DNA from 3 places in the Pseudarthrobacter adonitolis genome. Region 1 is predicted to be linked to each of the others. Evidence: predicted binding sites of a transcription regulator. Region 1 holds the regulator's gene; each other region holds the start of a gene.
What was found. Region 1 encodes HrcA, which represses chaperone genes, less so after heat shock. Its sites were predicted from a motif close to TTNGCACTCGNNNNNNNCGAGTGCNAA; they were not measured.
Positions count from the first base shown of each region.

Region 2: a site for HrcA is predicted at 3,037-3,063, ahead of ACZYZ4_RS11955 (Hsp20/alpha crystallin family protein). Genes of this name have one in related genera too.
Region 3: a site for HrcA is predicted at 1,230-1,256, ahead of ACZYZ4_RS01695 (FmdB family zinc ribbon protein). Genes of this name have one in related genera too.

Region 1 is NZ_JBVAYW010000002.1:207,025-212,101, forward strand. Features, by position in the region: gene ACZYZ4_RS03545 (GerMN domain-containing protein) at 57-1,013, shown strand; gene ACZYZ4_RS03550 (16S rRNA (uracil(1498)-N(3))-methyltransferase) at 1,035-1,817, opposite strand; gene dnaJ (molecular chaperone DnaJ) at 1,820-2,947, opposite strand; gene hrcA (heat-inducible transcriptional repressor HrcA) at 3,025-4,038, opposite strand; gene ACZYZ4_RS03565 (DUF3097 domain-containing protein) at 4,174-5,022, shown strand.
Region 2 is NZ_JBVAYW010000010.1:37,061-42,137, reverse strand. Features, by position in the region: gene ACZYZ4_RS11975 (GH1 family beta-glucosidase) at 1-188, opposite strand, end outside; gene ACZYZ4_RS11970 (AAA family ATPase) at 286-1,668, shown strand; gene ACZYZ4_RS11965 (hypothetical protein) at 1,660-2,037, opposite strand; gene ACZYZ4_RS11960 (J domain-containing protein) at 2,099-2,452, opposite strand; gene ACZYZ4_RS11955 (Hsp20/alpha crystallin family protein) at 2,527-2,952, opposite strand; gene ACZYZ4_RS11950 (MerR family transcriptional regulator) at 3,086-3,412, shown strand; gene ACZYZ4_RS11945 (MmcQ/YjbR family DNA-binding protein) at 3,427-3,735, opposite strand; gene ACZYZ4_RS11940 (phosphatase PAP2 family protein) at 3,737-4,519, opposite strand; gene ACZYZ4_RS11935 (DNA alkylation repair protein) at 4,630-5,077, shown strand, end outside.
Region 3 is NZ_JBVAYW010000001.1:332,913-337,989, reverse strand. Features, by position in the region: gene galU (UTP--glucose-1-phosphate uridylyltransferase GalU) at 1-473, opposite strand, end outside; gene ACZYZ4_RS01700 (5-formyltetrahydrofolate cyclo-ligase) at 580-1,200, shown strand; gene ACZYZ4_RS01695 (FmdB family zinc ribbon protein) at 1,316-1,585, shown strand; gene cpaB (Flp pilus assembly protein CpaB) at 1,685-2,431, shown strand; gene ACZYZ4_RS01685 (AAA family ATPase) at 2,451-5,077, opposite strand, start outside.

The sequences.
Region 1 (5,077 bases):
GGCTCCCGAGGCCCAGGCCTCACCATTTCTTAGCCAGGAAGGACAGGGCCACGAGAGTGTCGGAAACAGCGACCCCCCTCACTGCCGGACGCGCCGCGCCGCGTTTCCGTCCGCAACGTCTCCTGGCTCTACTTCCGCCTTTACTCCTTCTCACCGGTTGCATCGCGGACCCCAGCCCTGAGCCGAACCTGACGGCAAACTCCAGCTCTGCCGCCACCGGCTCCCCCGGGGCAGCCTCCACCAGCGCGCCCCTGGAAACCACGCAGTCGTCTAGTAAGGCACCGGTCTACTGGATTGGCCGAAGCAACAGCAATGTGTTCCTGTACCGGGAATTCCGGGACGTTCCGGAGCAGGAGAATCCCGTGACCCGTGCTTTGCGGGCCATGATGTCTGAGAAGCCGCTGGACCCGGACTTCTTCACGCCCTGGCAAAATCCCGAGAAACTCGCCTCGTCCATCTCCGGCAAGAACGTCATCACCGTCGACGTCTCGGAGGATGCCTTTAACAGCAATCTCGACGCCGACATGGCCGGCCGCGCCATCCAACAGCTGGTCTTCACGGCCACGGCAGCGGCAGCGAGTTCCGGCCTGATCGATTCCGGCCAGCAGATCCAGGTCAGGATCCTGGTGGACAGCCACACCGATTACGTTGCCTTCGACCACGTCCAGCTTGGCGCTCCCATGTCCCGCGCCGACGGGATGGTGGCGCCCGTATGGATCATCGATCCGCAGGAAGGGATCGACATGGCCGGCGGAAGCGTCAAGATCAGCGGCCGCAGCACGGTCCCGGGCGGTAAGCTCCGCTGGCAGATCCTGCGGGCCGAAGCAAATGGGGACAAAACGCCCTACCTGACCGGGGAGACCACTGCAGCTGCCGAGGCGGCCCAGTCGGGACTGTTCACCCTTGCCCTTAGCCTGTCCTCGGGAAGTTACGAGCTCCGTGTTTCGCAGGTGGGTGCGGACGGCAGCGGCCAGGAGCTGAATGTGGATACGCGGAACTTCAACGTCCGGTAGGAGACCTCGCAGCGGGCGGCCTCAGGATACCGGGGCTCTCCAGCGTCCCAGTACATCGCTCGCCAGAACAACCGCTGCCGGTCCGGCCGTGGATGACCTCAGGACGTGGTGTCCCAGGAGCGCCGTCACGGCGCCGGCGTCGCAAAGCCGGGTGACTTCGCGGGGACTGATTCCGCCTTCCGGGCCAACGATGAGCAGAATTTCCAGGGGCCCTGCGTCAGCGTGGGTGGCCTGCCATGATTCCAGGACGGAACGCAGCGGCCGGACCGCGTCTTCGTGTAGGATCACGGCCAGGTTTGCTGCCGCCACGGCAGCCACAAGGCCAGGCGTTTCGACGGCGGCCCGTACCTCGGGGATCCAGGCGCGGCGCGCCTGTTTGGCGGCAGCAGTGACCACAGATTGCCATTTCGCGTGGGCCTTGGCGGCGCGCTCACCCTTCCAGCGGACAATCGACCGCTCGGACTGCCACGGAACCACGGCGTCGATCCCCAGTTCAGTTGCCGTTTCCACGGCCAGTTCATCGCGGTCCCCCTTGGCCAGTGCCTGGACCAGCACCAGCCGGATATCGGGCTGGTCCTCCACTACAAGGGCGGAGCATTCCACGGTGAGCTCTGCAGGCGACGCCGAAACGACAGTTCCCGTCAGCCGCTTTCCGGCGCCGTCGGCAATGTCTACCGCTTCCCCGGGAGCGAGCCGCTTCACGGTCACGGCATGGCGTGCCTCCGGCCCGTGAAGGACAAAGCGACCACCGGGCACCAGCTCGTCCAGCGACCCGGCGCCGGTGAAGAAAACGGGATTGCTCACCGCTACAGGTTACCGAACCGGTCCCGCAGCTTGGCAAAGACGCCGCCGCTGGCAGCCAGCTTGCCTTCCGTGAACTGTTCGCCACGTAGCTTCGCCAGCTGCTGCAGGAGATCCTCCTGCGCGGCATCCAGCTTGGCCGGTGTCTCCACCTGCAGATGGACCATCAGGTCTCCGCGGCCGTAACCGCGCAGGTGCGTCACGCCGAGTCCACGGAGCGTGATAATCTCCCCGGACTGCGTCCCCGCCTTGACGTCGATCTCCTGCAGCCCGTCAAAGGTTTCCAGTGAGAGCTCAGTGCCCAGGGCGGCGGCAGTCATCGGGATGTGCAACGTGGCGTGCAGGTCGTCACCGTCACGGGCATAGGTGGCGTCGTTGTTGACCCGGAGTTCGACGTACAGGTCCCCGGACGGTCCTCCGGCGGGGCCCGCTTCGCCCTGTCCGGAGAGCTGGATCCGGGTGCCTGTGGCAACACCGGCCGGCACCTTGATGGTGAGCGACCGCCGGCTGCGGATGCGGCCTTGGCCGCTGCATTCGTTGCAGGGGTCCTTGATGACCGTTCCGAAGCCTTCGCAGCTGCCACACGGGGCCGCCGTCATGACCTGGCCCAGGATGGAACGCACCGCGCGCTGGACCTGGCCGCTGCCGCCGCAGATATCGCAGCGGACAGGATGGCTGCCTTCGCGGCAGCATGAGCCGTTGCAGGTGGGGCAGGTTACGGCGGTGTCCACTTCGAGTTTCCGGTTGACGCCGAACACCGCATCGCGGAGTTCGATCCGGACACTGATCAACGCGTCCTGGCCGCGGCGGACCCGGGACGCGGGGCCGGAGGACCCGCCGGCACCGAAGAACGTGTCAAAGATGTCCTGGAACGCGAAGCCCTGGCCGGAGTATCCGGCGCCGCCGAACCCGTTGTCGGTGCCGTTCTCGTTGCCGGTGGTGTCGTAGATCCGGCGCTTCTGCGGGTCCGAAAGTACCTCATAGGCGTGGGTCACGGCCTTGAAGCGGTCCGATGCATCGTCCCCGGGGTTTACGTCCGGGTGAAGAGTCCGGGCCAGCTTGCGGTAGGCCTTCTTGATCTCTTCCCCGGTGGCTTCCGGCGAGACTCCGAGGACGTCGTAGTGGCTGCTCAAAGTTCGTATCTCTTCCTTGTTGTACTGCCGGCAGCCGGGCTGCCGGCACTGCTCTTTGTGCCTGGACCGTGGTGCTGTTACGGACCCAGAATTCTTGAAAGGTAACGGGCAACTGCCCTGACGGCGGCCATGGTGGTGGGATAGTCCATCCGGGTGGGGCCCAGCACACCGATCTTGGCCGTGCTGTCAGGTCCGTAGCCCGTGGCCACCACGGAGGCTTCCGCGAGCCCGTCGTAAGGGTTCTCACGCCCGATACTGACTGCCACGCCCCTCGGATCCTGAGCCATGTCACTCAGGAGGCGTAGCAGGACAACCTGCTCCTCAAGGGCTTCCAGGACGGGTCCGATACTCAGCGGAAAATCCACATTGGAGCGGGCAAGGTTCGCCGTTCCGGCCATAACCATGCGTTCCTCACGGCTGTTGTGGGCGAGCGTTTCCAGCCCCTGGGCCAAAGCCTGGGCGGCCGCGCGCTGGCCCGGACTGACGGATGAAACGACTCCCGGCAGCGACGGCGTCAGACGGCTCAGCGAAGTGCCCGCCAATAATCCGAGGAAGTGTGTCCGCAAGGCGGCGATGACGTCTTCGCCGAGGTCCTGGCCGACGTCGATCACGCGCTGTTCGACTTTGCCGGTGGTGGCGATGAGGACCACCAGGACCTGCCGGGGCGCGAGCAGCACGAATTCGATATGGCGGATGGTGGCGCGGCTCAGATGGGGATACTGGACCACGGCGACCTGGTTGGTCAGCTGTGACAGCATCCTGACGGTCCTGTCCAGGACGTCGTCCAGATCGTCTGAGCCCTCCAGCAGCGACTGGATTGCACGCCGTTCCGCCTGGGACAGCGGCTTTACCGCTGAAATCTGGTCCACAAACAGCCGATAGCCTTTGTCGGTGGGGATTCGTCCGGCGCTGGTGTGCGGGGCCGTGATCAGGCCGTCGTCTTCCAAGGCCGCCATGTCGTTGCGGATGGTGGCGCTGGATACTCCGAGGTGATGGCGTTCCACGAGCGCCTTGGAACCCACTGGCTCGCGGGAGTGCACATAGTCCTCCACGATGGCGCGCAGTACTTCGAGTTTGCGCGGCTCGCTCATACTCCACCTCCATCCAGGGTTAGCACTCGACATGCCTAAGTGCTAACAGTCTAATATGAGTCACCCCGTTGTTAGCATTGGTACCGCTCCGGGCGAATTCCGGGCCAGGATCTAGCGGCAAGGCGGAATCAATCCATGCAATACCAGAACTGGGGTCCGCAGGAGATCACCGCGCCCGTCAGAAGCGAACTCCCTGAGGTTCCTGTGGAACGCGGCATGGTTCTCGAAGACGCCCAGTCAGGCTGGGTGGGAGCGGTGACCCGGGTGGAGAAGTCCGGCGGCATGCATGTAGTGGCCCTCGAAGACCGACGCGGAAAGTCCCGATCCTTCCGGCTCGGCTTCGGGTTCCTCCTGGAGGGACAGCCCATCCGGCTCGTTCCCCCGGCGCCCAGGCAGCCAGCCGCCGTGGTCGCCGGCCGGACGGCGTCCGGCTCAGTCCGTGTGGCTGGCCAGCGTGCCCAGGTGGCCAAGGCGAGCAGAATCTGGGTGGAGGGAAAACACGACGCCGAACTCGTGGAAAAAGTCTGGGGTGACGATCTCCGCGTAGAGGGCATCGTCGTCGAACCTTTGCACGGCATTGATGACCTGGCGGGGGCGGTGGCCGCGTTCGGTCCCGGTCCGGGCCGGCGGCTGGGGGTCCTGGTGGACCATCTGGTGCCGGACTCGAAGGAGTCGCGCATCGCTGCCGCCGTGATGGCTTCTCCCGGCGCGGCCGGGAATGTCCTGATCGTCGGGCACCCTTACGTTGACGTATGGCAGGCAATCCGGCCCGCCGTACTGGGCATCGAACAATGGCCGGTGGTGCCCCGCGGGGAGGACTGGAAGACCGGCATCCTGGCAGCGTTCGGCTGGCCGCACTCCACCAAGGAAGACACCGGGCTTGGCTGGCAAAAGCTGCTCGGCGCTGTCCGCAGCTACGCGGATCTGGAAGCATCACTGCTCGGGAGAGTGGAGGAAGTCATAGACTTCCTGACAGTGCCATAACGCCGGATCCGGCTGCGGGCGGCGGCATTCGGTGGCCGAACCAGTATTCTTGGTA
Region 2 (5,077 bases), on a different contig from region 1:
TGGTCGCACGCGACGGCCGGGCTATGTCCGTCCACGATGGCGCCCTCCTTGGCCGAAAACACGTCCCAGCCCGCCGGGCCCCTGCCGTCTTCGGTGAGCGCGCCCTCGATCTGGAAGGCTGCAGTGGCCACCCCCAGCGTGAAGTCCGCAGGGATGAGGGCGGCCAGGTCTTTGGCGGAAATATGCATGGATTCAGTCCTTCATGACCGAGAAAGCGTGGAACGGGTACGTCCCAGAATGGCACACGGGAGCGGGGCTGACGAGGGCCCCTGCTAGGGTCTGTGCATGGATGAAAAACTGGGGAAGTTCATCGACGATTTTTCCGAGCTCGTTCAGCTGGCCCAGACCGGAAACCACCGGCAGCAGGCGGGCAAGCAGCTGCTGGAAGCATTAACGGAGCACCTGGGAGAGCCGGCCGAAGGCCTCTCCGTGGTGGTGGAAAACATCCCGCCGCACCGGTTTGTGGACGCGGACATCCTGATGGCCCAGTTTGCCGGTCAGGATCCGGACAGCCGACTGGTGGGCATCGGCGGCGCCCAGCGGCACCACCAGTCACTCAGCGACATGGTGCAGGAATCGCAGCTGTTTCCCCAGTTTCCGCTATCCCAGCCCGACTACACAAACCTTGCCGTAGGACCTGGTGCGCAGCGCCAAGCGGTGGCGATTGGGCTCTGGCTCTTTATCTACGAAGGGCACCGGCTGGCAGTGCTGCAGCGCGACGCGGACCCGCGGACGGGGCGCCAAACCGCCACCTTGGAAGTGCTGGCCACCGGGCCGCGAACAGCCACGGAATTCCTGGCGGAGTTCCGCCTTCGGATGGACAACAACAGCGTCCTCAAGGGGCAGGTCATCTCCCTGGTCATGTCCGAGTATGGGCCGAGCACCGCGGGCGTGACGTTCCACCACCGCCCCAGCCTCCCGGCGTCGGACGTCATCATGCCCGACGGACTGCTGCAGAAGGTTGCGGACCACACCGTGGGGATCGCCACGCACCGGGCGTCCCTTAAGCAGCACGGACAGCACCTCAAACGCGGCATCCTGCTGTACGGCCGGCCCGGGACCGGCAAGACGCACACCGTACGGCACCTGCTGAGCCAGAGTGAAGGCTCGACGGCGATCCTCCTCTCGGGCGGTTCGCTCGCCAGGATCTCCGAGGCGGCCCGTATGGCCCGTGCGCTGCAGCCCTCGATTGTGGTGCTGGAGGACTGCGACCTTATTGCCGAGGACCGGAGTTTCGGGCACGGGCCCCAGCCTCTGCTTTTTGAGGTGCTGGACGCCATGGATGGCCTGGATAACGACGCCGACGTCGCGTTTGTGCTCACCACCAACCGGCCGGACATGCTGGAGCGGGCCCTGGCGCAGCGCCCGGGCAGGGTGGACCTCGCGGTGGAGATCCCGCTGCCGGCCCATGCCGAGCGAGTCCGACTGCTGGAACTGTACGGCCGCCTGGTGGCGTTCAGCCCGGCGGCACTGGATGCTGCCGCGGAACGGACGGCGGGAACCACCGCATCCTTCGCCCGGGAACTGGTCCGCCGGGCTGTGGTGGCCGCGGCGCTGGAAGATGCACCGGTGTCTGATTCCCATCTGGGGGCGGCGGTGGAGGATCTGCTGGCCGACGCCGAAACCCTCACCCGCAGCCTGCTGGGCAGCGGTGACGTCTCACTGTGAGCCGAAGAGGAACTCCTTGGCGTGCGCCACGGCCTTCCGGAAAGCATCGTTCCGGAGCGTGACGAGTTGCTCTGTGTCGCCGTCGGCCGGCTCCAGGTAACCGGTGTATCCGGGCCGGAGGACCCAAATATCGCCGGCGGGCGGAAGGTAGAACACTCCAAAGGACCGCTGCTGTTCGTCCTGGGCGGTCCATACCGGGACCACTGCCAAGGCCGCGCCGGTGTTCGGGTTGATCCACTGAGCCCGCGGTAGCGGCTCCTCATACGCTTCCGGGTCCAGGAACGGTGCAGTGTCTTCACCCCACCGCTGTTCAAAGCGTTCGTGGAACGCAGGAATCAGGTGGGAGTCGTAGCGGCGCCACTCGTTCATTCTTTCCTCCGCCTCCTCGCGGTCTTGGCTGTCAACGGGGTCCATCCATGGAGCCCCTCCATCACCGCCACGGCCCGCTTTCCCAGCGCACCGGCGTGACCCTCATGCTGGTGCCGGTTGGGATCCCGCGGCTGCGTATCTTCCGGACCGGAATGACGGTCGGGGCGGTGCCCGACGCCTTCGCTTCCACGCGATTCCGGTCGTAGGCGGCGCGCCGCGCCGGGTCGCGGAGGACGGCGAAGGCCTGCATGATCTGCAGCAACTCGCCATCCTGACTGTCGCGGTCACATGTTGTGCCGCCGTCGACGTCGGGGTGGTGGGTGCGCATCAGCGCCCGGTAGGCATGGGAGACCTCCTGCTGGCTGGCCGCGGGTTTCAGCCGCAGGGCGGCGTAGTAGTCGGGCTGGCTGGTCATGGCGGTACGTCTCGGTAGTTCTGACCGGAAAGGTGCAGGGGCGCCGGCCAGAGCCGGCGCCCCTGGGTCCGGATCTACTTTCCGATCTCGTGCAGGGACCCCTGCTTGTTTTCGATCTCGATCTTGCGCGGCTTAGCCTGCTCCGACACCGGGATGCGCAGCGTCAGGACACCCTGGTGGTAGCTGGCTTTGATGTTGTCCGCGTCCAGCGTGTCACCCAGGATCAGCTGGCGGCTGAACACTCCGCGCGGACGCTCTGAGGCCACCAGCTCCACATTGGGCTGCGTGGGATCCTGGCGCTCCGCCCGGACAGTCAGTATGTTGCGCTCAACGTTGAGGTCCACGGAATCGACGTTGACGCCCGGGAGGTCGAACGCCACCACGAACTCGCCATCTTCCTGCCAGGCGTCCATGGGCATGGCGGCCGGCCGGGCTGCGGTTCCGAAGACCTGCTGGGTGAGCCGGTCCAGCTCACGGAACGGGTCCGTACGCATCAACATCATTTCCCACTCCTTCAGTTGAGATGTTGAATCCAGTTCATCTACCCACCATCGGTTATATGTGCTGGTGGATATAGATTTTTTATAGCACTCGTGCAAGACTGATGCAACATCACGGGGAGGGAATTTTAGAGTGGACGCGGTCAGTGGAACACCAGGACAGAAACCGGGTCCACGGGCCGGGCAGGCACTCTATGCCATCTCTGTGGCGGCAAAGCTGACAGGAACCGGGCAGCAGAACATCAGGCTCTACGAGACCAAAGGCCTGATCCTCCCGGAGCGAACGGCCGGGGGCACGCGTCAGTACAGTGATGCCGACGTCGCCTTGCTCCTGTATATCGGGGAACTCCTGGCCCAGGGGCTCAATCTGGCCGGCATCGCCAAGGTCCTGGAGCTCGAGGCAGCCAATGCCGAACTGCACCGCGCGCTCAAACGCTCCAGGTCGCGTCCGGACAAGTAGCGTCCTGCAGCCGGTCAGGACCTGCGCCCGCCCGCCAGCCGGTAAGACTCCTCCAGCAATTCCGCCAGTTCCTCGGTGCCGATGAGGTCCAGCCGGACCAGCACGAGCTGCGGCGAGCGTTCGTGATGAGGTGTCCAGAAGAACGTTGCCGGATCGGTGCCGGCCAGGGCCTCGCGCTCGTCGCTCTTGACCGTCAGCACGCCCTCTTCCCAGATCCTGGCCATCAGGGTCTTGGCGAACCAGGCGGGCTGGTTCCAGCTGCTGCGCTCCGTGACGCCGGACAGGGCCAGGCACATCCTCCGGACGTCCGCCTCGGTTGCCATGTCAGCTAGTCTCCCGGGGCGTCCCTTTGGAAAGCTCACCGGTGATCCGCTCACCCGGAATCCGGGCAGTCCGCCAGGTATCCAGTGCCATTGCGGCACCAAGGATCACCAGGGACAGGGTGACCGAGGCCAGCGCATCGCTGAGCCAGTGATAACCGAGGTAGAGGCGGCTTAGGGCGGCAAGGACGATGCCGATGCCCGCGCCGATGAAGCCGATGACGGCCGACCTCGGGTGTTCCCGTCTCGAAAAGACCAGGAAGGCTGTCACCAGCAGGAAGTCGCAGGCACCCAGCACATGGCCGGACGGAAACGAGAACGTGTGGTCGGCGCCGAACAGCATGAGCTCCACCGGCGGGCGTGAGCGCTTGACGATCGCCAGGATGATCTGCGAAATCAAGACGCCGGTTAGCATGGCTGCGGCGAGGACGATGGGCCGCCACGCGTGCTTGGCCGCGAAACCCCAGACCACCGTCACTACCAGAACGATGATGGGAAGGGCCACGGGACCGAAGATCACGGCGAGGAAGATCATCACGGCTGTGAGGGTTTCTGACCGGAGCGAAAGCAGCCAGTCGCGGGTGGATTCGTCCGGGGCCCAGGGCGCGGTGTTGCTTTGCAGCACGCCCACAAGGGTAGCGATGAACAGAAGGGCACCTACGCCGATGAGCACAACAGCCATGCGGTAAAGGCCCTTTCGGGCGGCCGGTTCCATGTAGCGTTCCTCCACCACGAACTTGTCATGGAAGGTCCGCCAAAAACTGTTCTTTCGCGCCTGCTCTGCCACCGTGTTTCCGTCCGTGCCGTTGAGGAATGCTTAGGGTGAAGATTATCCCTTCTGCGCGGGGTTGGCCTCCCCCCACCGCGCCTGTGAGCGTGCCGGGGTAACCTGACTCAATGGGCGCGATGAATGAGCTGATCAACCGGCAGGGCGTAGAAACACTGGCCCGGATCCTGGCGGAGGCGGCTCCCGGATCCGAGTGGCCGTCGGTCGCTGCTGCCGCCGCGCGTTTGGATGAGCTGAGCCTGCGGGGCCGGACGGATGCGGTGACCGGAGCGTTGCTGGCGGACATCCGGCAGCATCCGGATCCGGGATATCCGACGGCGGCACGCATCTTCCGGAGCGCCCTTTCCGAAGCCGGTTTCACGGGTTGGATCCTCTGGCCGGTTTCCGAGGCCGCCGTCACGCTGGCTCTTGAATCAGATGCCGACCCGGATCCCCGCCGCGACTTTGACGACTGCCTGGCCCTGCTGGCCGAACTGACCCCGAGACTGACCGGCGAGTTCGCCATCCGTCGGCTCCTGGCGGCGGACCTGGAGCGTTCACTGCAGGTTATCCAGGCCT
Region 3 (5,077 bases), on a different contig from region 1:
CCGCCGGTCTTGGACTGGACCTCGATCATGGTGCTGAGAAGTTCGTCCCGGGCATCGATCAGGTCGTCGCCGAGGAGGACAGCAAACGGTTCGTTGCCGACGTGCTGCTTTGCACGGAGTACAGCGTGACCCAGTCCGTGGGGATCACCCTGGCGGACGTAGTGGATGTCACCGAGGTTGCTGGCTGCCTGGATGGACTCAAGTTTGGCCAGGTCGCCCTTGGCTTCCAAGGTGTCCTCCAGCGAAGGAACCCTGTCGAAGTGGTCCTCCAGGGCACGCTTGTTGCGTCCCGTGATCATCAGGATGTCGTTAAGGCCAACGTTGACAGCCTCTTCAACCACGTACTGGATGGCCGGCTTGTCCACTACCGGGAGCATTTCCTTGGGCATGGCTTTTGTGGCCGGCAGGAACCTGGTACCGAGTCCGGCAGCGGGAATAACGGCCTTGCGTACTGTCTGCTGAGTGGTAGTCACTGGACTAATCTAACGGAGGGGCTGATCATTCAGTAATTATTGGTGGCTCCTGAGCCAGCGCGCCGCAGACACTGCAACGCCCCACTGAACAGCAAGAAGGAGCAGCATGTCCGAAGGCAGCAGCGCAGCCAAAGCGGACATCCGCGCACGCCATCGTGCGCGCCGCGCGGCGACGGATCCCACCCAGCGCGATGCGGCCGGTGCCGCCCTGGCCGTCCACGGCGCCGCATGGGCCGAACAGCTGACCGGTGGGAGTCCGTCGACCTTCTGCGCCTACCTGGGAGTAGAACCCGAGCCGCCCACGCTGGCCCTGATCAGCGAACTCCACCGGCATGGGCACACCGTACTGCTCCCTGTCTGTGAGCCCGACCGCCGGCTGAGCTGGACGCACTGGACCCCCGGTATCGAGTTTGTCCGCAGTCGCTATGCACCGGTGCTGGAACCTGCCGGACCGCGTCTTGACCTTGGCATTGTGGCGTCCGTTGCCGCACTCTTCATCCCCGCCACGGCCGTGGACAGGGACGGCAACCGAATAGGCCAGGGCGGCGGCTACTACGACGTCCTGCTGGGCTCCCTGGCCGGGGACGGTCTGGAGATCCCGTTTGCGGCCATCGTCTTCGATTCCGAACTGCTCCCGGCCGGAAGCATTCCCGCCGAAGACTTTGACCGGAGGGTTCCGGCTGCCCTGACTCCCTCAGGGCTAATCCCGCTGCCGGACCCGGCCTGACGGAGGGCTACTTTCCGGGGGTGATAGAATTGGCACTCAGGCCCTGCGACTGCTAATGGACGTTTCGGTTCAGCGCAGCACAGGACCTCTCGTTTGCCCAAGAGGAGGATCACCAGTGCCCACTTATGCCTACGCCTGCAAGGATTGCGGCCACGCCTTCGACGTTTTCCAGTCGTTTACCGACAGCAGCCTGACTTCATGCCCGGAGTGCCAGGGCGCCTTGCGCAAGAAGTTCAACAGCGTGGGTGTGGTCTTCAAGGGCTCCGGTTTCTACCGGACCGACTCCCGGGATGCCAAGGGAAGCACAGTTTCTGCTGCCCCCTCCGCCCCCGCAGCCGCAGCCGCACCGGCGCCGGCACCTGCCACGGCCGCTGCCGCCAGCTGACCTAGGGGCTAAAAAGGCGTACGACGCCGGCAGCACGGTTGTCCACATAGGCACCTTTGCTGCTGTCGGGTTCTGTTGCCGCTACGTAGCGTGGTTCCCATGCCCGCTACCCTCTTTCGTTCCAGCCGCGGATCCGCCCCGCCGGGACGCCAGGTCCGCCGCCCGCTCCCGTCAGCACGCACCCGGGGCGCGCGCGGCCACAGGCTGTTGTCCTGGCTTGGCCGGAACCGGCGTCTTGCGATAGCCCTCCTGCTCAGCCTTGCAGCCGGAATCACGGTCCATCAGCTCACTCCCCCGCCCGCCGATACGGTCTCGGTGTTGGCGGCGGCGCGGGATCTCCCCGCAGGCACGGCCTTGTCAGCCACGGACCTGACTGCAGTGCAGATCCCGCCGGGGATGCTGACCGCCGGGTCCATGTCCGACACCAGTGAAGCCGCGGGAAAACAACTGGCAGCCCCGTTGCGGAAGGGCCAACTGGTGACGGACTCCCTGCTGCTGGGACCCGGCCTGCTGACCGGAACGCCTCCGGGCTCCGCGGCCGTGCCCTTGAGGATGGCCGATCCTTCCTCCATCCAGCTGGTATCGCCCGGGCAACTGGTCAACGTAGTGCTGACCGGGGCGAACGGCTACGACCAGCAATCCCCCTCAGAAGTGCTGGCTTCATCCGTTCCCGTCCTTTGGACGTCAGGACAGGGCGGCAAGACGGGCCAATGGTTGGGCACCGGCGAGACCGATGGGCTGATCGTCGTGGCAGCAGCCCCGGAGCCGGCTGCCCGGCTGGCGGGGGCCTCCACGCAGGGCAAGCTGTTTTTTGTCCTGGTGGGACCCGAGGGCGGGGCCGGGTGACGCCGTGACTGCCTGGAGCTCAGCCCCAGTGCGGCGGCTTGTTTTCCTTCAGCCATGCGTCGTGGTCGTTGTCAGGGCCATCGCCCCAGCGCTTCGGGTCATCCTCCGCAGCCTTGTTCGGCAGGATGCCTGCGGTCCCGGGCAGCAGCTGGCGGTCCGGCAAAGCTGCGTTCCCGTTCACTGCGTCGTCCGTCTGGTCGTTACCGTGCGTGTCTGCCTGATCGGCATTCCGTGGGGCCACAACAACCGCCTCCTCACTGCCCAGGCGTCCGGCCTGGTCTTCGTTCCTGTCGTTTTGTACGTTCCCCAGCGCGAGCGTGTCCATGTCCTCGTCAAAGAATCCGCCCGAGGCCGTGCCTCGTCCGGGCGGCAGAACATTCTCAAGGCCCAGGTATCCCGCGATCCGGTCCGCGCAGGCGGACGGGTCCGTGAAGACTTCGATGGTCCACAGCGGCATGTACCGCCAGCCCATCCGTTCGAGCAGCTGTGGGCGGAGCCGGCTCCGCTCACGGACACTCATGGTGCGGTATTGCTCCGTGCCATCCGATTCGATGGCCACCGGCCGCGGAATCTCGGCGTCGTCCTGACCCATGGTGCTGAGCGGGTCTGCCGCCGCCACCACGTCAATCACGCCATCGTACTGGTGCCAGACGCGGGCACCACGGGCACGCAGCCGGTCGCCAAGATCGGCCACGAGGGGATCGGCTCCAAGTGCCTGCTCACTGGCAGCGGCCCGAGACGCCGGGGTGCCGAGGTCGGTCTTTCCCGCAATCTCCCGGTTGAGGAGCTCGTAGAAGTCCACCGCCCCGTAGGACAGCCGCGTGTGATCGAGGTCTTCGGGCTGGAAACACGTCAGGACGTGGAGCGAACGCCGGGCACGTGTCATGGCCAAAGCGAATTTTTCTCGCCCGCCCTCAGCGGACAGGGGTCCAAAGTTGTGCAGCGCCCGGCCATGCGGAGTGCGGCCGAAACCGGGCGAGAAGATCACGTGGTCACGGACCAGGCCCTGCGCCCGCTCAAGGTCAACCACTCGGAACGACTCGGATCCTGCGCTGAAGAAGCTGGCTAGCCCCGGGTGGTTCGGCAGCTGAAGACGAATGGACTCACCGATCCGGGCAGCATGGCGCAGGCTGACGGTGACCACTGCCAGCGACGTGCGGGGCCGCGTCCGTGCGTGCTCAAAGACCAGCTGCACCACCCGATTAACCTCGGCCACCACGGATTCGACGCCTTCGTGGTCGGCGCTGGGCAGCCCCGTGCCGTCGGGCAGGTACTCAACCAGGAGCGCCCTGTCCAGCCCTGTGGCCGACTGCCCCTCCGGGAGCCTGCGGAGGGCGCCGTCGTAGGAGTTTTTGCTCAGCTGCAGGACCAGGTCCTCGTCAACCGCGCGGTAGACAAAATTCAACCGCCAGACAGGCAGGACGGCGGACAGTGCCGAGTACGCGCTTTCGACGCGCTGGTGGGCCGCTTCACCGGCGGCCAGCCGCTCGACACCTACGGTGAAAGTCCGGGGGCTGGCAATCTTGGCATCACCAAAAGCTATGACCTGCCTGGCGCGGGCGATGGCCGGAAGGACGGCCTGCAGCGACGTCGCTTCGGCGTCCAGGATGACCACGGCGTCGAAGCGCTGTTCGGCAGGCAGGAGACCGGTCATGAGGTACGGGCTGACCGACCAGACCGGCACCAGCATAGGGACCAGTTCGGCGGCCTGGGCCGTCAGCGCGGCGAGGGTAACCCGGCCGTCCTTGAGCAGGCTCCTGAGCAGCTGGGCCTGGCGGGGGTGTTCCGCAAGCGCGGCCCGCCACCGTTCGGACAGGTCCCAGCGCAGCCGCGCCGCGCCGCTGGCAATATGGGCGTTGTCCGCGAGCCGGTATTCGGCCTCAAGCTGCCGGAGGGCGTCCCCGTCAGACATTGCCAGGTAGTCGTCGCCGCTGATCATCGCTTCCAGCGCGGACTGCCACCATGCCAGCTCAAGCTCGGCTGCGACGGAGCCTGCGGGAACCTCCCGGTCCGCAAGATCGGCGAGGAGCTCGCCCAGTCCGTGCTCGCGCATATTTTCCACGAGCAGCGTGCGCTCGGGCAGCGTTTTCAGCGTGTGGGTGTCGGCCACGAGCCGCTCCAGCCGCTCCATGAGTTCCTCATAGCGGGCCGTTGCCAGCGAGCCGCCGGCCTGTGTGTGCCGCAGGGCCTCCCCCAGCTGGGTCAGCTCCCGGTCCAGCGACCGGTACATCACGTTCATTTCGGCAAGGCCCGAGGGGACGGCCGGGTGGCGCTGCGAGGTCGCGTACCCGGACCAGAGGGCACGTTGGTCCTGCACCAGCACCAGCGAGCTATGGAGATCGGTGATGTGGACTCCCGGACGGACGTACTCTTTCGCGATGCGGCGCAGGCGGGAACGCTGCATGGAGGCCATGTCGACGTTCCGCTCCCGGCGCCAGGCGGAGGACGCCGTAGCGGAGATGAGATCGTTGACCGGCCTGTCGAAGATGTCCGGGGTGAACTTATCGAGGCTTTCGCGGACAGCCATGAGGAGTTCAAGCTGCTTCCCCCACTCCGAGAAGGAGGCGCCAAGCCGGATTTCGGCATGTTCGGCCACGCTGTTCATCCGGTCGCGCAGGACCGGCAGGTTCTTCGCGACTGACCGGG